DNA from 3 places in the Neobacillus sp. OS1-32 genome. Region 1 is predicted to be linked to each of the others. Evidence: predicted binding sites of a transcription regulator. Region 1 holds the regulator's gene; each other region holds the start of a gene.
What was found. The regulator Rex, encoded in region 1, represses fermentation and respiration genes when NADH is low (regulators of the CRP and FNR family bind a similar motif). The targets are predictions, from matches to a motif close to TTGTGAAATATTTCACAA.
Positions count from the first base shown of each region.

Region 2: the regulator Rex is predicted to act here: its motif matches at 2,335-2,352, upstream of RCG24_RS09785 (TIGR04053 family radical SAM/SPASM domain-containing protein).
Region 3: the regulator Rex is predicted to act here: its motif matches at 2,044-2,061, upstream of RCG24_RS10430 (nitrate reductase subunit alpha).

Region 1 is NZ_CP133263.1:2,991,571-2,996,663, forward strand. Features, by position in the region: gene RCG24_RS14790 (CPBP family intramembrane glutamic endopeptidase) at 37-756, shown strand; gene RCG24_RS14795 (YdiK family protein) at 753-953, shown strand; gene RCG24_RS14800 (cytoplasmic protein) at 1,083-1,661, opposite strand; gene RCG24_RS14805 (YhbD family protein) at 1,667-2,290, opposite strand; gene RCG24_RS14810 (redox-sensing transcriptional repressor Rex) at 2,584-3,240, opposite strand; gene moaC (cyclic pyranopterin monophosphate synthase MoaC) at 3,286-3,780, opposite strand; gene RCG24_RS14820 (ABC-F family ATP-binding cassette domain-containing protein) at 3,940-5,093, shown strand, end outside.
Region 2 is NZ_CP133263.1:1,929,552-1,934,644, forward strand. Features, by position in the region: gene moaA (GTP 3',8-cyclase MoaA) at 1-964, opposite strand, end outside; gene RCG24_RS09785 (TIGR04053 family radical SAM/SPASM domain-containing protein) at 1,131-2,255, opposite strand; gene RCG24_RS09790 (DsrE family protein) at 2,478-2,816, opposite strand; gene RCG24_RS09795 (metal-sulfur cluster assembly factor) at 2,831-3,139, opposite strand; gene RCG24_RS09800 (Cof-type HAD-IIB family hydrolase) at 3,368-4,180, shown strand; gene RCG24_RS09805 (hypothetical protein) at 4,292-4,444, shown strand; gene RCG24_RS09810 (DUF3813 domain-containing protein) at 4,447-4,632, shown strand; gene RCG24_RS09815 (YitT family protein) at 4,682-5,093, opposite strand, start outside.
Region 3 is NZ_CP133263.1:2,060,527-2,065,619, forward strand. Features, by position in the region: gene RCG24_RS10420 (nitrate/nitrite transporter) at 1-623, opposite strand, end outside; gene RCG24_RS10425 (Crp/Fnr family transcriptional regulator) at 1,002-1,700, shown strand; gene RCG24_RS10430 (nitrate reductase subunit alpha) at 2,161-5,093, shown strand, end outside.

The DNA.
Region 1 (5,093 bases):
AAACGTGATTTAGGAATAATAAAGGAGACTATATTTTTGAAGAAGGAATATTGGATTATCTTAATTGTATATATCGCGATGCAGTTTTCGGGCATCATTGGAATGCCTTTGCTTGTCAGGGGATTGAAGATCGACCGGGTTATGGCGCTGCCTATTTGGCTCATCATCAGCTTTACCCTTGCGCTGATCATTATTTTATTTATTTTAAGAAAAGACAGCCATGCTCGTGGTCCAAAGGGGACAGGCCAAGGCAGTTCTATTGGTCACTCGATAATATGGGCGGTTTCTGGCTTTTTCCTGGCACTGTTTTCGCAATATGCCGCTGCGATTATTGAGCAACTGCTGGGGATTCATATGGGGTCCGAAAATACGCAGCAAATCCTGAACATCATCGATATTTTTCCACAGGCAATGATTGTAACAAGCATCATTGGCCCGATTTTAGAGGAAATTGTCTTTCGCAAAATTATCTTTGGCAGTCTTTATCGGCGTTTTAATTTTATTATTTCAGCACTTATCAGCTCGGTTATCTTTGCTTTGGCGCATATGGAGCCTGAGCATATTATCCTTTATTCGGCAATGGGCCTGACGTTTGCGTTCCTATATGTTAAAACCAATCGGATTATCGTGCCAATCTTTGCACATGTAATGATGAACACTTTGGTTGTATTAGTCCAAACTGTTTATCGCGATGATATTGAAAGATTGCAGCGTGATCTTGAGTCCATTCAAAACTTTATCGGAGGATTTTTATGAGACGTTCACCTTTGTTTTCCGGCCTGATTTATTTTTTATTAGGCGCCCTTTTCACCTACTTTGCCATTACGGAAGTACAGACCAACGGCTGGGGCTTTTTCAGCTATCTATTAGTCATTTTGGCTACCTTCGATATTGGGTCAGGATTAAAAATGATCACCTTTCACTTCAAATTCAGGGATCAATTGAAAAAATAAGTATCATGTCAAGCACCAAGAAATGTGGAAGCAACCGTTAAGCAGCGTATCACCAAGGGCCGCTCCTTAACGCAGGTAGAAGCGGGTCGGCCATTTGTTGCTCGACGCTCGAGCTGGACATATGAAAAATTACTTGGTGCCTGACACCGTTTTGACTGTTGAGTCAGGGTCTTGTTGAAAGTCCGTCCTGTATTCAACCGTTCCAATGATACAGCCTGGGCCAATTTTTATTTTATTGCCTCTGACAATGTCCGCTGTTGTATTTTCCAGGTAAATGTCATCGCCTTCGATTACTTTGGTCTGTAGTGATCCAGTCTCTTTTCCGAACGGGAACAACGAGTTTTTCTTCCGTTTCACAGTAATTTTCCCGCCGCCGATTTCTTCAGCCTTACTGCTTCCGAACCTTAAGACAATATTAATAGTTTCAGCGGTTAATAGGCCTTTAATCTCAAAGCCGCCGCTTGAATGGAATGACTCATATTTGACCTTAATCGTTTGGCAGCCAATTTCCTTAGCTGTACACTCACCATAAATTTGAATCTCAATATGCTCTGCGTTTAACAAACCACCAATGATAAATTGTGATTCTGCTTTAAAAATTTCCGTTTCACAGTCCTTGGCCACCTTCAAGATGCCCTTGACCCTTACTTCTTCAGCTTTTACTCTGCCGCCAATCGCCGCATGACCCGATATTTCCAGTTTTTTCACGACATTTAAAATAATTTTGCCTTTAGTTCCTCTATGCAGGTTAACAGCGAGAGCTTGGCAACTACCTTTGTCCCAGACTCAAAATGAAAACTTTCAGCATTAATCAGCAGCAAACAGGAGGACACCCCCAGCTTTCTCGTGATGACGATTTCCCCATGTTTTTGTTCAATTAGCGGGCGGTTTAGCTTTAAAAGCTGAAGCAGCATTTTTCCTTCGTCTAAATTGATCTCCCCTGATTGCAGCAGTTTTTCCAATACATTTGCCTCAAGAATCCTCGAAAAATCAAACTGAAAATGGCCACTCTCACTTTCTTGGTAAATATTCATAACCGTCTCTGAAACAATGTTACGTTTTATAAGTTCATCCTTTGTTAAAATAATTTCCGTTACATTTGGTGATAACAGATCTGCCAATTCATCCAGCGACAAATTCTCCTTCATTGTTTGAATTTTTTCAATCCGTTCCAATATCCTTTCCTTGGGAAAAAAGGTTTCTTGACCTGTAAATGTTGATTTACGGATAAACCATTCCTCTGGTATAAGATCCTTCCGTTTCCAGCGGTATAACTGCCCATACGAAATTCCGGTTAAACTCAATAAGTCCTTTTTGGAAATTAACTCCTCGCTCATTTTCGATAACCCCTTTCTATTTTACAGTGTAACATAACATTGTTATGCTGTAAAATTTTATTTTCTGTTTTTTGGAAAATAGGGCTGATTGCCAATTATCCCGCACAGCTATCACCAAATCATCGTCCCCTTCCGGACAGCTTCAAACTACGATCCTCCCTTTTTGTCTTTTCTGCTATCCCATCAATAAATAAACGCATGGCCTCATGTACCTGTTGCAGTGCCTGACACCATGCTTTCACTTAGACAATTAAAAAAAGCTTCCCTGATCATCATCAGAAAAGCTTTTTCTCCTATTCTTCGGTTTCGTCGACATTCGGATAATGCTTCAAAAAGTACACCAGTGATTGCAGTTCAACTGCGAGGTCAATGTGATGTACGCGAATCGATTTGGCGACATTTAATCTTGCCGGGGTAAAGTTCAGGATCCCCTTTACATTCGTGTTGCCAAGACGGTCCGTAATCAATTGGGCAACCTGAGCCGGTACTGTTAAAATAACCACCGAAATCTCTTCTTCGTTTAAATGTTTTTCTAAATCATCCATCGCAAAAACTGGAACATCACCAATTAATGTTCCAACCTTTCCAGGGTCAACATCGAAGGCGCAGGTGATTTTGGTATTATTATTTTTCATAAAATTATAATTTAAAAAGGCAGTTCCTAAATTACCCACACCAATTAGGGCTACTTTCGTTAATTCATCCTGGTCCAGAGTTTTCCGAAAAAAGGATAATAAATAATTTACATTATAGCCATATCCTTTTTTCCCGAGGGCACCAAAATAGGAAAAATCCCTGCGAATTGTAGCTGAATCAACCTTCACTGCTTCACTTAACTCTGCTGACGACACCCTTTGTTTACCAGAAGAATGCAGATTTTTTAAAAACCGATAATATAACGGTAGCCGCTTTGCTGTTGCCTGTGGAATCTTCGTCGTTTCATTCGACATTCTCTCCTTCACCCCGCTTCAAGTATTAGCTCCATTGCTGCATGTTCAAATCAGGTCGGTTCTTTTATAGTCACCACTTTTACCGCCGGTTTTTTCCACTAAATAAGTTGGTCCGATTACCATACCCTTATCCACTGCTTTACACATGTCATAGACCGTTAAAGCACACGCAGAGGCTGCTGTTAACGCTTCCATCTCAACTCCCGTGCTACCGATTGTTTTCACAGATACGGCAATATGTAACTGGTATTGTTTTAATTGAATTTGCTCCCAGGAAAAACTAATATTTATCCCTGTTAACGGAATAGGGTGGCACATCGGAATGATCTCCCAGGTTTTCTTGGCCGCCATTACCGCAGCAACTTGAGCAACTGCCAAGACATCGCCTTTTTTCATTTCATGATGCGTTATTTTTTGGTAAATTTCTTCACTTACGGTAATGCTGGAATGAGCAAAAGCAGTGCGGACTGTTTTCGGCTTATTGCTGACGTCCACCATCTTTGCTCTTCCTTCTTCATTAAAATGAGTAAACTCAGCCATTATAAATACCTCCTCCCAAATGATACTATATTTTTTTGTCGATGTGTGTGAAACTTTGAACTAACGGTATATTTTTTTATCCAATTACGGCTTTTTTGCTCGTATTGCCGCCCTTTCGGGAATAAGGTACACTATTTGTAAGTATAGAGGTGAATGAACATGATTTTACTGCAAGTTAATCAATTACAAAAATATTATGGTGCTGACCTTATTTTATCGAATATAAAGCTAGAATTACAAACTCGGGACCGCGTCGCCCTCGTCGGCCGGAACGGGGCAGGTAAATCGACATTATTGAAAATTATTGCTGGACATCTGTCTTATGATGGCGGCGAGATCATCAAGCCGAAAGAGGTAACAATCGGCTATTTAGCCCAGAATACCGGTTTGGAATCCAATTTTTCCATCTGGGAGGAAATGTTGAGTGTCTTCGAAGCACTTCGAAAGATGGAAAAATCTTTACGCAAGCTTGAGGAGCAAATGGCTGATCCTGATATTTTTAACCATCAGGCAAAGTACGAACGAATTATTCATGAATATGACCATTTACAGGTCCAGTTTAAAGAACTTGGCGGCTATCAATTTGAAGCGGATATTCGCTCCGTGCTGCATGGACTCAATTTTCATGACCATTCATTGATGATCTCAAGCCTCAGTGGCGGTCAAAAAACACGGCTTGCGTTAGGTAAGTTACTGCTGACGAAACCGGACATTTTAATATTGGACGAGCCCACCAACCATCTGGATATCGAAACGCTCTCCTGGCTTGAACAATATTTACAAGGGTATGATGGGGCCATTTTAATTGTTTCGCACGACCGCTATTTCTTGGACAAAGTGGTCACTCAGGTGTACGAATTATCGCGCAACCGCATCCAACGGTTTAGCGGCAATTATAGTGCTTATTTAGAACAGAAGGCAGCCAATTTTGAACGTGACATGAAGCTATATGAAAAACAGCAGCAAGAAATCGCTGCCCTGCAAGATTTTATCCAGCGCAATATCGCCCGGGCGACAACGACGAAACGGGCGCAAAGCCGGAGGAAAAGGCTAGAGAAAATGGAAGTTATCGACCGTCCGTTAGGTGATGAAAAGTCTGCCAATTTTTCATTTGACATTGAAAAGCAAAGCGGCAACGATGTATTAGCGGTAAATTCCCTTGCAGTCGGTTATGATGGCGAGAAAGTATCGGAGAACATTTCTTTCCGCGTATTTAGGGGTGACAGCATTGCTTTGGTCGGCCCAAACGGCATCGGTAAGTCCACTCTGCTTAAGACGATTATTAAAAAGCTAAAACCGCTTGGCGGAGAAAT
Region 2 (5,093 bases), 1.1 Mb from region 1:
CAGTTCGTTCATCGGAATATCGGTCATCGCGTCCATTCCAAATGGTGCTAATCCGCTCAGATAATTGTTCATCCGTAGCGCCATTCCGCATAAAATTGCGGATATCATGGCCATTTCCGTTAAATAGACAAGTAAAAATCTGTCCATTGGCAGACAGTCTGGCACGAGTACAGCTTGAGCAAAAAGATTCAGACACTGAAGTAATAAACCCTACATTGATGTTCTGATCCTTGTAGCGGTAAAGTTTGGCAACTTCTCCATAATAAGCAGGAGTAACAGGCTCCAGCTCGAAATGTTGTTCTAACAGTTCATAGATTTGCCGTTTGGTGACAACATCATCCATTTTCCAGCCATTTGTCGAACCGACATCCATAAATTCAATATAACGAAGTTCTAAGCCGTTCGCTTTGCAATATTTTGCCATCGGAATAATTTCTGATTCATTTAACCCTTTCTTAACCACCATATTAATTTTGATTCGAAGTCCTGCTTGCTTTGCTGCTTCTATACCGGCAAGTACCGGACCAATTGCGACTCCTCGCCCGTTTATTTTTCCAAAAAGCTTGTCATCCAAGCTGTCCAGACTAATATTTACTCGCTGTAAACCAGCCTTCTTTAACTCCCAGGCTAATTTTGGTAAAAGGACACCATTCGTCGTTAAGGCAAGGTCAGCTAATCCGTCTATTTGGGCAAGCTTTTCTACCAGAGTTGGTAAATCCCGTCTTAACAGCGGTTCACCACCGGTCAGGCGGATTTTTTCGACCCCCAATTGAACAAATATATTGGCAGCTCTCACAATCTCTTCATATGTCAGCAAAGCACTTCGAGGTAAGAATTCAAAATCAGGACCAAACTGATCAGCAGGCATACAATATTGACAGCGAAAATTACAGCGGTCAATAACTGAGATTCTTAAATCCCGTAAAGGTCTGGTTAATTTATCCTTGATAATGGTTTTTTCCATTGAATTCAACTCCGTTATATTAAAGAAACGTGTTATCACTATTGTATCAAATGATGACAAAAAAAAGACTAATACTTTAAACACTATGATAATATTTTTATTGACTTATGATAAAAGATGGTGGGTTCTTGAGCGCCCGACCATCTTTTATTCATGATATTTCTCTTTATTGTCCTTGCTTTTCCCTTAATGCCTTAGGAATATAAACGCAGAATGGTTCACTTTCGAGGTAGTCTCCGGTCATGGCGTAGGCTCTTGACCTTGACCCGCCGCAGACATAGCGGAATTCACAAACACCGCATTTGCCCTTAAAGCCATCCGGATTTCTTAGTGCCTTGAAAATGGGGGACTCCCGATAAATTTCCGCAAGCGGAGTTTCCCGAACATTTCCAGCCTTAACCGGGAGCAAACCACTCGGATAAACATCGCCAATGTGGGAAATAAATACAAAGCCGTTCCCATCATTAACGCCTTTCGGTGCCCTGCCTAAGCCATCAATCGATCCGGTCAGCCCTTTTTCGGTTAATGCCGCTAGATAATCGATTTCGTTAGTCTTCGCTTTCGCTTCCCGCATTTTCTGCTGAATGACAACTCGACGATAGTGCATTGCTTCGGTTGTTTTAATATCAAACGAAACTTGCTTACTAAGATCATACAGCCAGCGCAGCACCTTTTCATGCTCTACCGGAGATATCATGTCAGCTACCTGCCCTCTCCCTGTTGGTACGAGGAAAAAAACGCTCCAAAGGACGCAATTTAACTCTTCCACTAATTTTGCCATTTCCTCCAGATGCTCATAATTATACCTGGAGACAACGGTATTGATCTGAATTGGCATTTCCAGCTCATGTAAATACTTTATCCTTTCGATCGTCAGGTCAAACGAGCCAGCTGTCCCGCGAAAATGGTCATGGATCTCGGCAGTGGGTCCATCTAGACTAAAGGCCCAGCGAGAAAGACCAACCTCTTTCGCTTTACGCATCGCTTCAAGCGTCACATTTGGGGTTGCACTAGGTGTCATCGAAACCCGTACCCCTTTATCGACCGCGTATTTAGCAATGTCGAATACATCCTGCCGCATCAGCGGGTCACCACCAGTAAACACAAGCAGCGGATTATTCATTTCATATATTTGATCGATTAAGTTTTTTCCTTCTTCAAAGGTTAACTCCCTGGGATCTCTTGTATATTGTGCATCGGCACGACAATGCAGACACTTTAATTGACAAGCCCGGGTCAATTCCCAAATGACAATAAACGGATCTTTATTAAAGTCCCGGCTAAAATCCATTTCAAACGCCTCCTAATACGGCTATTTCGGCCAAAATTGCCTTAATATCCAATATTATAAAGCTGTTTATGCTTGGGAAAAGTGAACTATCTCACACTTTCGCCAGATTGGGAATTCCCGCCAAAATCTGCTATCTGCGAGTTTGTAAAGCGGTTCATGTTCATGGAAACCGTTAAGTAGACAAGGAAGGAATTAAGTAAAAACAGCAGTAGAAACTGCTGTTTAGGAAATGGTTAATACCTCATATTTTGCGGCCAGTTCAATAAAATCTCCCATGCCGCTTATCTTACCGACGGTTAATTTTTCACTGACCCCATAATGGTCGGCACATGTTTTACACGCTAAAATAGCGACACCCTTTTGCTCAAGTTCTTTTAAGTGGACGGAAACGAGTGACTCTTCTGTCATCGTCAAGACCCCGCTGTTCATGCAAAAAACAGCCGCAGGAAGGTCGTCCCTTTGCTTTAAAATCGTGAAAAATGTTTCTAAAATGTTTTCTCCTAAGATTTGATCGCCCCCGCCAAGCTGATTGGAGCTGACTAAGATCACTTTATTATTCATGTAACTGTAACTCCTTAGCGAATTCCTAAAGCAATTTTTGCATAGCGTGACATCATGTCCTTATTCCATGGCGGATTCCAAACAATGTTGACATCCACATCTTTAATTTCGGGGATATCCGCCAATGCCCTTTTCACTTGATCTACGATTGTTCCAGCAAGCGGACAACCCATTGCTGTTAATGTCATCGTAACAGTCAAAATGCCTTCGTCATCCATTTCCAGGTTGTACACCAAACCTAAGTTAACAATATCTATGCCAAGCTCAGGATCAATAACAAGCTCCAGAGCCCCCATTATATTCTCTTTTAATTCCTCATTCATGTTTTCTTCACTCCTTTTATATCTATATATCCTATTATATCAAAAGAACTTTTTTCCATCACACAGATACGGTTTCCTAGCAGCTGAGTGTGAATTTTTTTACAGTCCCGATATAAAATTGTTAACATAGTGTTTAAAGGAAAATAAATTTCCTGTCAGTAGTTTAACATGAAATTGCGTTTTTTCCTAAAGCAATGCATAATGGACTAAAAGTGAGGGAGTCTTCTAATGGTACAAAGACACTTAATTGCCTTAGATTTAGATGGAACATTATTGAAAAATGATAAAACCATTTCGCCGAAAACCAAAAAGGTACTGCAAAAAGCAAAAGAAGAAGGTCATTTGGTGATGATTGCAACCGGAAGACCATATCGTTCAAGCGAAATGTATTATCGGGAATTGCAATTGGATACGCCAATTGTCAACTTTAACGGTGCCTTTACCCATCATCCGCAGCAGGCAAACTGGGGATTTTATCATGAACCGCTAGATGTAAAGGTGGCTAAAGACATCGTTGAGGCATGCAGCAGCTTTCAATTGCATAACATTATTGCCGAGGTCATCGACGATGTTTATTTTCACTATCATGACGAGAAATTGCTGGAAATTTTTAGTTATGGCAATCCGAAAATTACTACCGGAGATTTAATACGTTATCTCCATGACTCACCGACGAGCATGCTGATCCATACAGAAGAGGATCAACTGCAAAAAATTCGTGACCACTTGTCAAGCGTTCATGCAGAAGTAATTGAACAGCGCAGCTGGGCAACGCCATGGAATGTGATTGAAATTATTAAAGCTGGTTTAAATAAGGCGGTCGGATTAAAAAAAGCTGCTGATTACTATGGAATTCCGGCAGAAAGAGTGATTGCTTTTGGTGACGAAGACAATGATTTAGAAATGATTGAATATGCCGGCCATGGAATTGCGATGGGAAACGCGATTGATCAACTGAAAAATATCGCTAATGACGTCACCTTGCCAAACGAAGATGATGGGGTTGCGTCATACCTTGAAGATTTGTTAAAGCTAAAATAACTAGTTGGTCGCCATTGTTTACCTAAATGAATCGTCCTTTAATCGTGCATACTAGACTTGAGACAGCAGCGCTGTTTCAAAAGAGCTTTTAAGCATATTGGAGGGATTCGAATGGGTAGATCGAACAAATCGCGACGCTTTGTCCAGCAGGGAAAGGATTCCGTTACCAAGCATGCTGAAAGGATTCCTTACAAAATGACCTATGCTGAAGCTGAGGCTCGGAAAATGGCCAATGAAGATAACTCCTCATTTGGAGGATTTTAACAATGGGTAACCAATTATTCCAAGATGCCCGAAGATTTGTTGAGATGGCAAAATCTGCCGACCCTGCCGACCGTGAGAGTGCTGTGTCAAAAGCAAAAAATGCTCTGCGTTCTGCTTTTGCCAACTCCACTTTTGCGGAACAAAGACAGCTCCAAGAAATGCAACAAGAGCTTGATCAAATCACTTAAAGAGAAAAGCAGGTACACCCTAAAACATGGTGCACCTGCTTTTCTTCTATTATTCCTTTCGGAAGAATCCGTAAACTCCTGTTGTTTGGACAATGTTGGTAAAGGCATTTGGGTCCACTTCGTGGATCACCCTTTCCAAATCAAACAGCTCGTAACGTGTAATGACAATCATCAGCATATCTCTTGTTTCGTTTGAAAAGGCTCCCTTAGCCGGAATCATCGTGATTCCGCGGACAAGTTTGGCATGGATCGCCTTTTTCATCTCTTCCGCCTTTTTCGTAATAATAAAGGCCGTCAGTTTGGCATGACTTGTATGAATAGCATCGACCACTCTTGTTGAAGCGTATAAGAAAACAAGCGTATAAAGTGCTTTTTCCCAACCGTAAACAAATCCTGCCGTGACAATAATAACGCCATTTAAGGCAAACATATAAGGTCCTATCGGTTTATCTTTCGATCTC
Region 3 (5,093 bases), 930 kb from region 1:
AGACTAAGAAACCATAATTTTTCATTTTTATACACACCTTTAAATTGTTCGGAAAATGAGGCAACAACCTTTGGTTCATTCTTGTCACCAAACAAGAAGTTTAATACAGCGATCACTAGAACTAAAACTAAGTAAAACTTTACAGTAGTTTGCCAGCCTAATTTCGTCGCGATTACTGGAGCGGAAAATGTTGTAATCGCTGTTCCGATATTACCTGCTCCATAAATTCCATTAACAAAGCCATGTCGTTCTTTCGGATAATACTTAGGAAGTGATGTAACCCCGACTGAAAAAACAGCTCCACTAATTCCTAGGAACAAACCACCAATTAATAGATCGACGAAAGAATTAGAAGTACTAATATAAAAAATAGGGAACAATAACAATAAGAAACTGATGGAAAATAATTTTCTTGCACCAAAGCGGTTTGTCCAGAAACCAATGGGAATTCTGAGAATAGAACCTAACACGACTGGAATAGCTGTTACAAGAGACAATTGAGTTGCTGTCATATGAATGTCTTCTTTAATGAATGGCATTAAGCCGGATAGAATGACCCAAACCATAAATCCAGCAATTAAACTAATTGTTTGTAATGGTAATTGCAAAGACTTTGTTTTCACTAAAAAAACTCCTTTCGGGTGAAAAATTTTTTCTTAAGTTTTTTTGTTCACTTTATTCTTGAAAATATCGTAAAAAAAATTAAAAGGCTCAGGATGTGAACTTCTTCACATTTTTTCCAAGTTCAAAAATTCTTCACAGTTAACGATTTGTTCATTAAATCTACAAATTTGCCAAACTATTTTCTTTCTGTTTTCACCGTAGGAATAGTTATAATATTTATAGTTATGCTTTAATAATAAAGGGGAATAACTTTTCGGTATGATTGCAATCAACTGATCCATGGTAAACAATTTCAACAAATGAACACTATTACCAAAGTTCAAGCAATTAGAAAGTATGGTAAAATAAATTGAAATGTATGTAAGGGAGGTAATCAAATGCCTAATACAATGAAGCCGACGCATTCCATTGAAATTAAAGAATTACTCAGGTTCAGTGATCGAACAATAAAAGCGAAAAAAGGGGAATACTTATTTCAAGAAGGAATGGACGCGTACGAGCTGTATTTGATTATTTCGGGAAAAGTACAAATAAGTAAAATAACAACAGATGGACGTGAACTTTCACTTCGAATTTGTGGAGAAAATGATATATGTGGTGAATTAACTTTATTTACGAATTCTCCAAAGTATCTTTTAAGTGCGCTCATCATTGAAGACGGGGAAATCGCTGTAATTAAAAAAGATGTAATTGAAAAAGAAATATTTCAAAATAGCGCATTAGCCTTTGAATTTATGAAATGGATGAGCGATCATTTCCGTAAAACACAAACGAAATTCCGTGATTTAGTTTTAAATGGTAAAAAAGGCGCGTTATTTTCCACCCTTATTCGTATGACAAATAGTTATGGTGTAAAAAAAACAGATGGAATATTAATCGATCTGCCTTTAACGAACCAGGAGCTTGCAAATTTTTGTGGAACATCAAGAGAAAGCACGAACCGAATTTTGAATGAATTAAAACGTGACAAAGTTATTTCATTAAAAAAAGGAAAAATAACTGTTCACGATCTTCAATTTCTTAAAGATGAAATTGGCTGTGAGAACTGTCCAGCTATTTACTGCAGTATTGATTAGTGTGCTGACTTAAGTTAAGTCAGCCTCTTTAATTTTTGTTGAAAGGTGCCCGACCTAAACCATCTATGGATCCTGTGAGACCTTACTGCGTTAGAGCGTTTCCGTTTTTTCTTTCGCAAACATTTGAACTGACAGGCTCTTGTCAGTTCCCATATCACTATAAAAGGATCTTTATTAAAATCCCCCCATTACCATAAGTGGTAAGCACCTCCTTGATTATTCCGATCATTTCACACCCGCATTATAGTTAAATTATCACCATGTATAAGTGAAAAACCTCACATTTTCCATTTTTAAAATCATAACTTCTTATTTTTTGACTGTTTTGTGACAAAAAAATCTAGTGTGAAGTTATTCACAGTTTCCCCCATTCCCACATTGTTACATTAAAGCTAACAAAAGCGACTTAAATAGTAAGTAAAGGCTTTTTGAAAAAGTCGTGAAAAAGGAGAGATGATGAATGAAAAAGAAGCGTTCACCTTTAACCAACCGCTTAAAATATTTAACTCCAATTGAAAAACAAGCAAATAACCATAGCCAAACAACTTATGAAAATCGTGACTGGGAAAAAGCTTACAGACAAAGATGGCAGCATGATAAAATCGTCCGATCGACTCATGGTGTTAACTGTACTGGTTCTTGCAGCTGGAATATTTTTGTGAAAGATGGAATTGTTACTTGGGAAGGACAGCAGCTTGATTACCCTTCAACTGGTCCAGATATGCCAGACTTTGAACCGCGCGGCTGTCCTCGTGGAGCCAGTTTTTCTTGGTATATATACAGCCCATTACGTGTGAAGTATCCATATGTTCGCGGTATTTTATTAAATATGTGGAATGAAGCTTTAAAAACCAATAAAAATCCATTAGATGCTTGGAAAAGTATTGTTGAGAACCCCGAGAAAGCGCGTGCCTATAAACAAGCACGCGGTAAAGGAGGTCTTGTTCGGGCAGAGTGGGATGAAGTTATAAAATTAGTCTCTGCATCCATTTTGTATACAGTTTTAAAATATGGACCAGACCGCAATGTTGGATTCTCACCAATTCCAGCAATGTCAATGGTTTCACATGCAGCAGGCTCTCGCTTTATGTCACTAATTGGTGGGCCAATGCTAAGCTTCTATGATTGGTACGCTGACCTCCCTCCTGCTTCACCACAAATTTGGGGAGATCAAACAGACGTACCTGAAAGTAGTGACTGGTACAATTCCGGCTACATTTTAACTTGGGGCTCAAACGTACCGCAAACTCGAACACCAGATGCTCACTTCCTTGCAGAGGTTCGCTATCGTGGAACAAAAGTAGTTTCAGTAAGCCCAGATTATGCGGAATCTACAAAGTTTTCAGATGACTGGATGAAGGTAAAACAAGGAACAGACGGTGCTTTAGCAATGGCAATGGGCCATGTTATTTTGAAAGAATTTTATGTTGACAATCAGCATGACTACTTTATCAATTACTCTAAGCAATATACGGATTTCCCATTTGTTGTCACATTGAAAAAGGATGGAGATCATTACATTCCGGATCGATTCCTTAACGCAAATGATCTTGGCAAAGAAGTCGGAAATGGCGAATTTAAACCAGTTCTATTTGACGAAAACACTGAGAAGCTTGTTATTCCAAACGGAACGATGGGAGCTAGATGGGAAGATAAAGCTAAGTGGAATTTAAAAATGGTGGACGAAGAGTCCGGTGAAGCCATTAACCCAAGATTATCTTTCAAAGGAATCGAAGAAGAAGTTGCGACTGTAAAGATTCCATACTTCTCACATGAAGGCAATCAAGTTCTTTATCGAAACGTTCCTTTGAGAAAAGTAGAAAACAATGGTGAAGTATTCTATACAACTACTGTATTTGACTTAACACTAGCAAACTATGGTGTGGACCGCGGACTTGGTGGACAAACTGCAAAATCTCTAGAGGACAATGTACCGTTCACGCCAGCATGGCAAGAAAGCATTACAGGAGTCAAACAAGAGCTTGTCACAAAAATTGCACGTGAATTTGCACAAAATGCTCTTGATACAAATGGCCGCTCGATGATCATTGTTGGTGCCGGGATTAACCATTGGTTCAACTCAGATACGATTTACCGCGCTGTCTTGAATCTAGTACTATTTGTTGGAGCACAAGGTGTAAATGGCGGCGGATGGGCGCACTATGTCGGTCAAGAAAAGCTTCGTCCTGCAGAAGGCTGGCAAAATATCGCAACTGCTCGTGACTGGCAAGCACCGCCGAAATTACAAAACGGAACATCCTTCTTCTATTTTACAACCGATCAATGGAGATACGAGGATCAACCAGTTAGCAATCATATTTCACCCATTCATGAAAAAGCGCGCTATGACCATTATGCTGATTATAATGTTCTCGCGGCACGACTTGGTTGGCTTCCTTCTTATCCAACATTTAATCAAAATAGCATTGATCTTTATGAAGAAGCAGCAAAATCAGGTGCAAAAACACCAGAAGAAATCGGCAAATATGTTGCAACAAAATTAAAAGAGGGCAAATTACAATTTGCAATTGAAGATCCTGATAACCCGGTCAACTTCCCTAGAAATCTATTTGTTTGGCGGGCAAACTTAATTTCTAGTTCAGGAAAAGGACATGAATATTTCTTAAAGCATTTATTAGGAACTTCAAATGGATTATTAAATGATGACGAAGATTCTTTAAGACCAGAAGAAGTGAAATGGCAGACAAAAGCCCCTGAAGGAAAATTAGATTTATTAATTAACTTGGATTTCCGCATGGCTGGAACTGCTCTTTATTCAGATGTCATCCTACCTGCTGCAACCTGGTATGAAAAGCATGACTTGAACAGCACGGATATGCATCCTTTTATCCATCCGTTTAACCCCGCAATCTCTGTACCATGGGAAGCTAAATCGGATTGGGACATTTTTAAAGCATTAGCTGGCGGTGTATCCAAGCTAGCAACTGAACTTAATTTAGATCCTGTAAAAGAAGTTGTTGCAACACCGCTTCAGCATGACACTCCTCAAGAGTTGGCTCAACCACTAGGAACAATTAAAGACTGGAGCAAGGGTGATTGTGAACCTATTCCAGGTAAAACAATGCCACAAATTCACGTGGTTGAACGGGATTACAAGCTTATTTTAGATAAAATGACTTCTTTAGGACCGAATATCGCCAATCTCCCTTATGGAATTAAAGGGATCAACTGGTCAGCTAAAGAGGAGTATGAAAAGTTAAAAAAGATACTTGGCACAGTTAAAGGTGGAATTGCTGATGGCTATCCAAATATTGAATCAGGAAGAAGTGTTGCTGAAGCGATTTTAACCCTGTCTTCTACTTCTAATGGAAGAATGGCAGTGAAAGCTTGGGAAGCACTTGAAAAGAAAACGGATCTTGAATTAGTGGACCT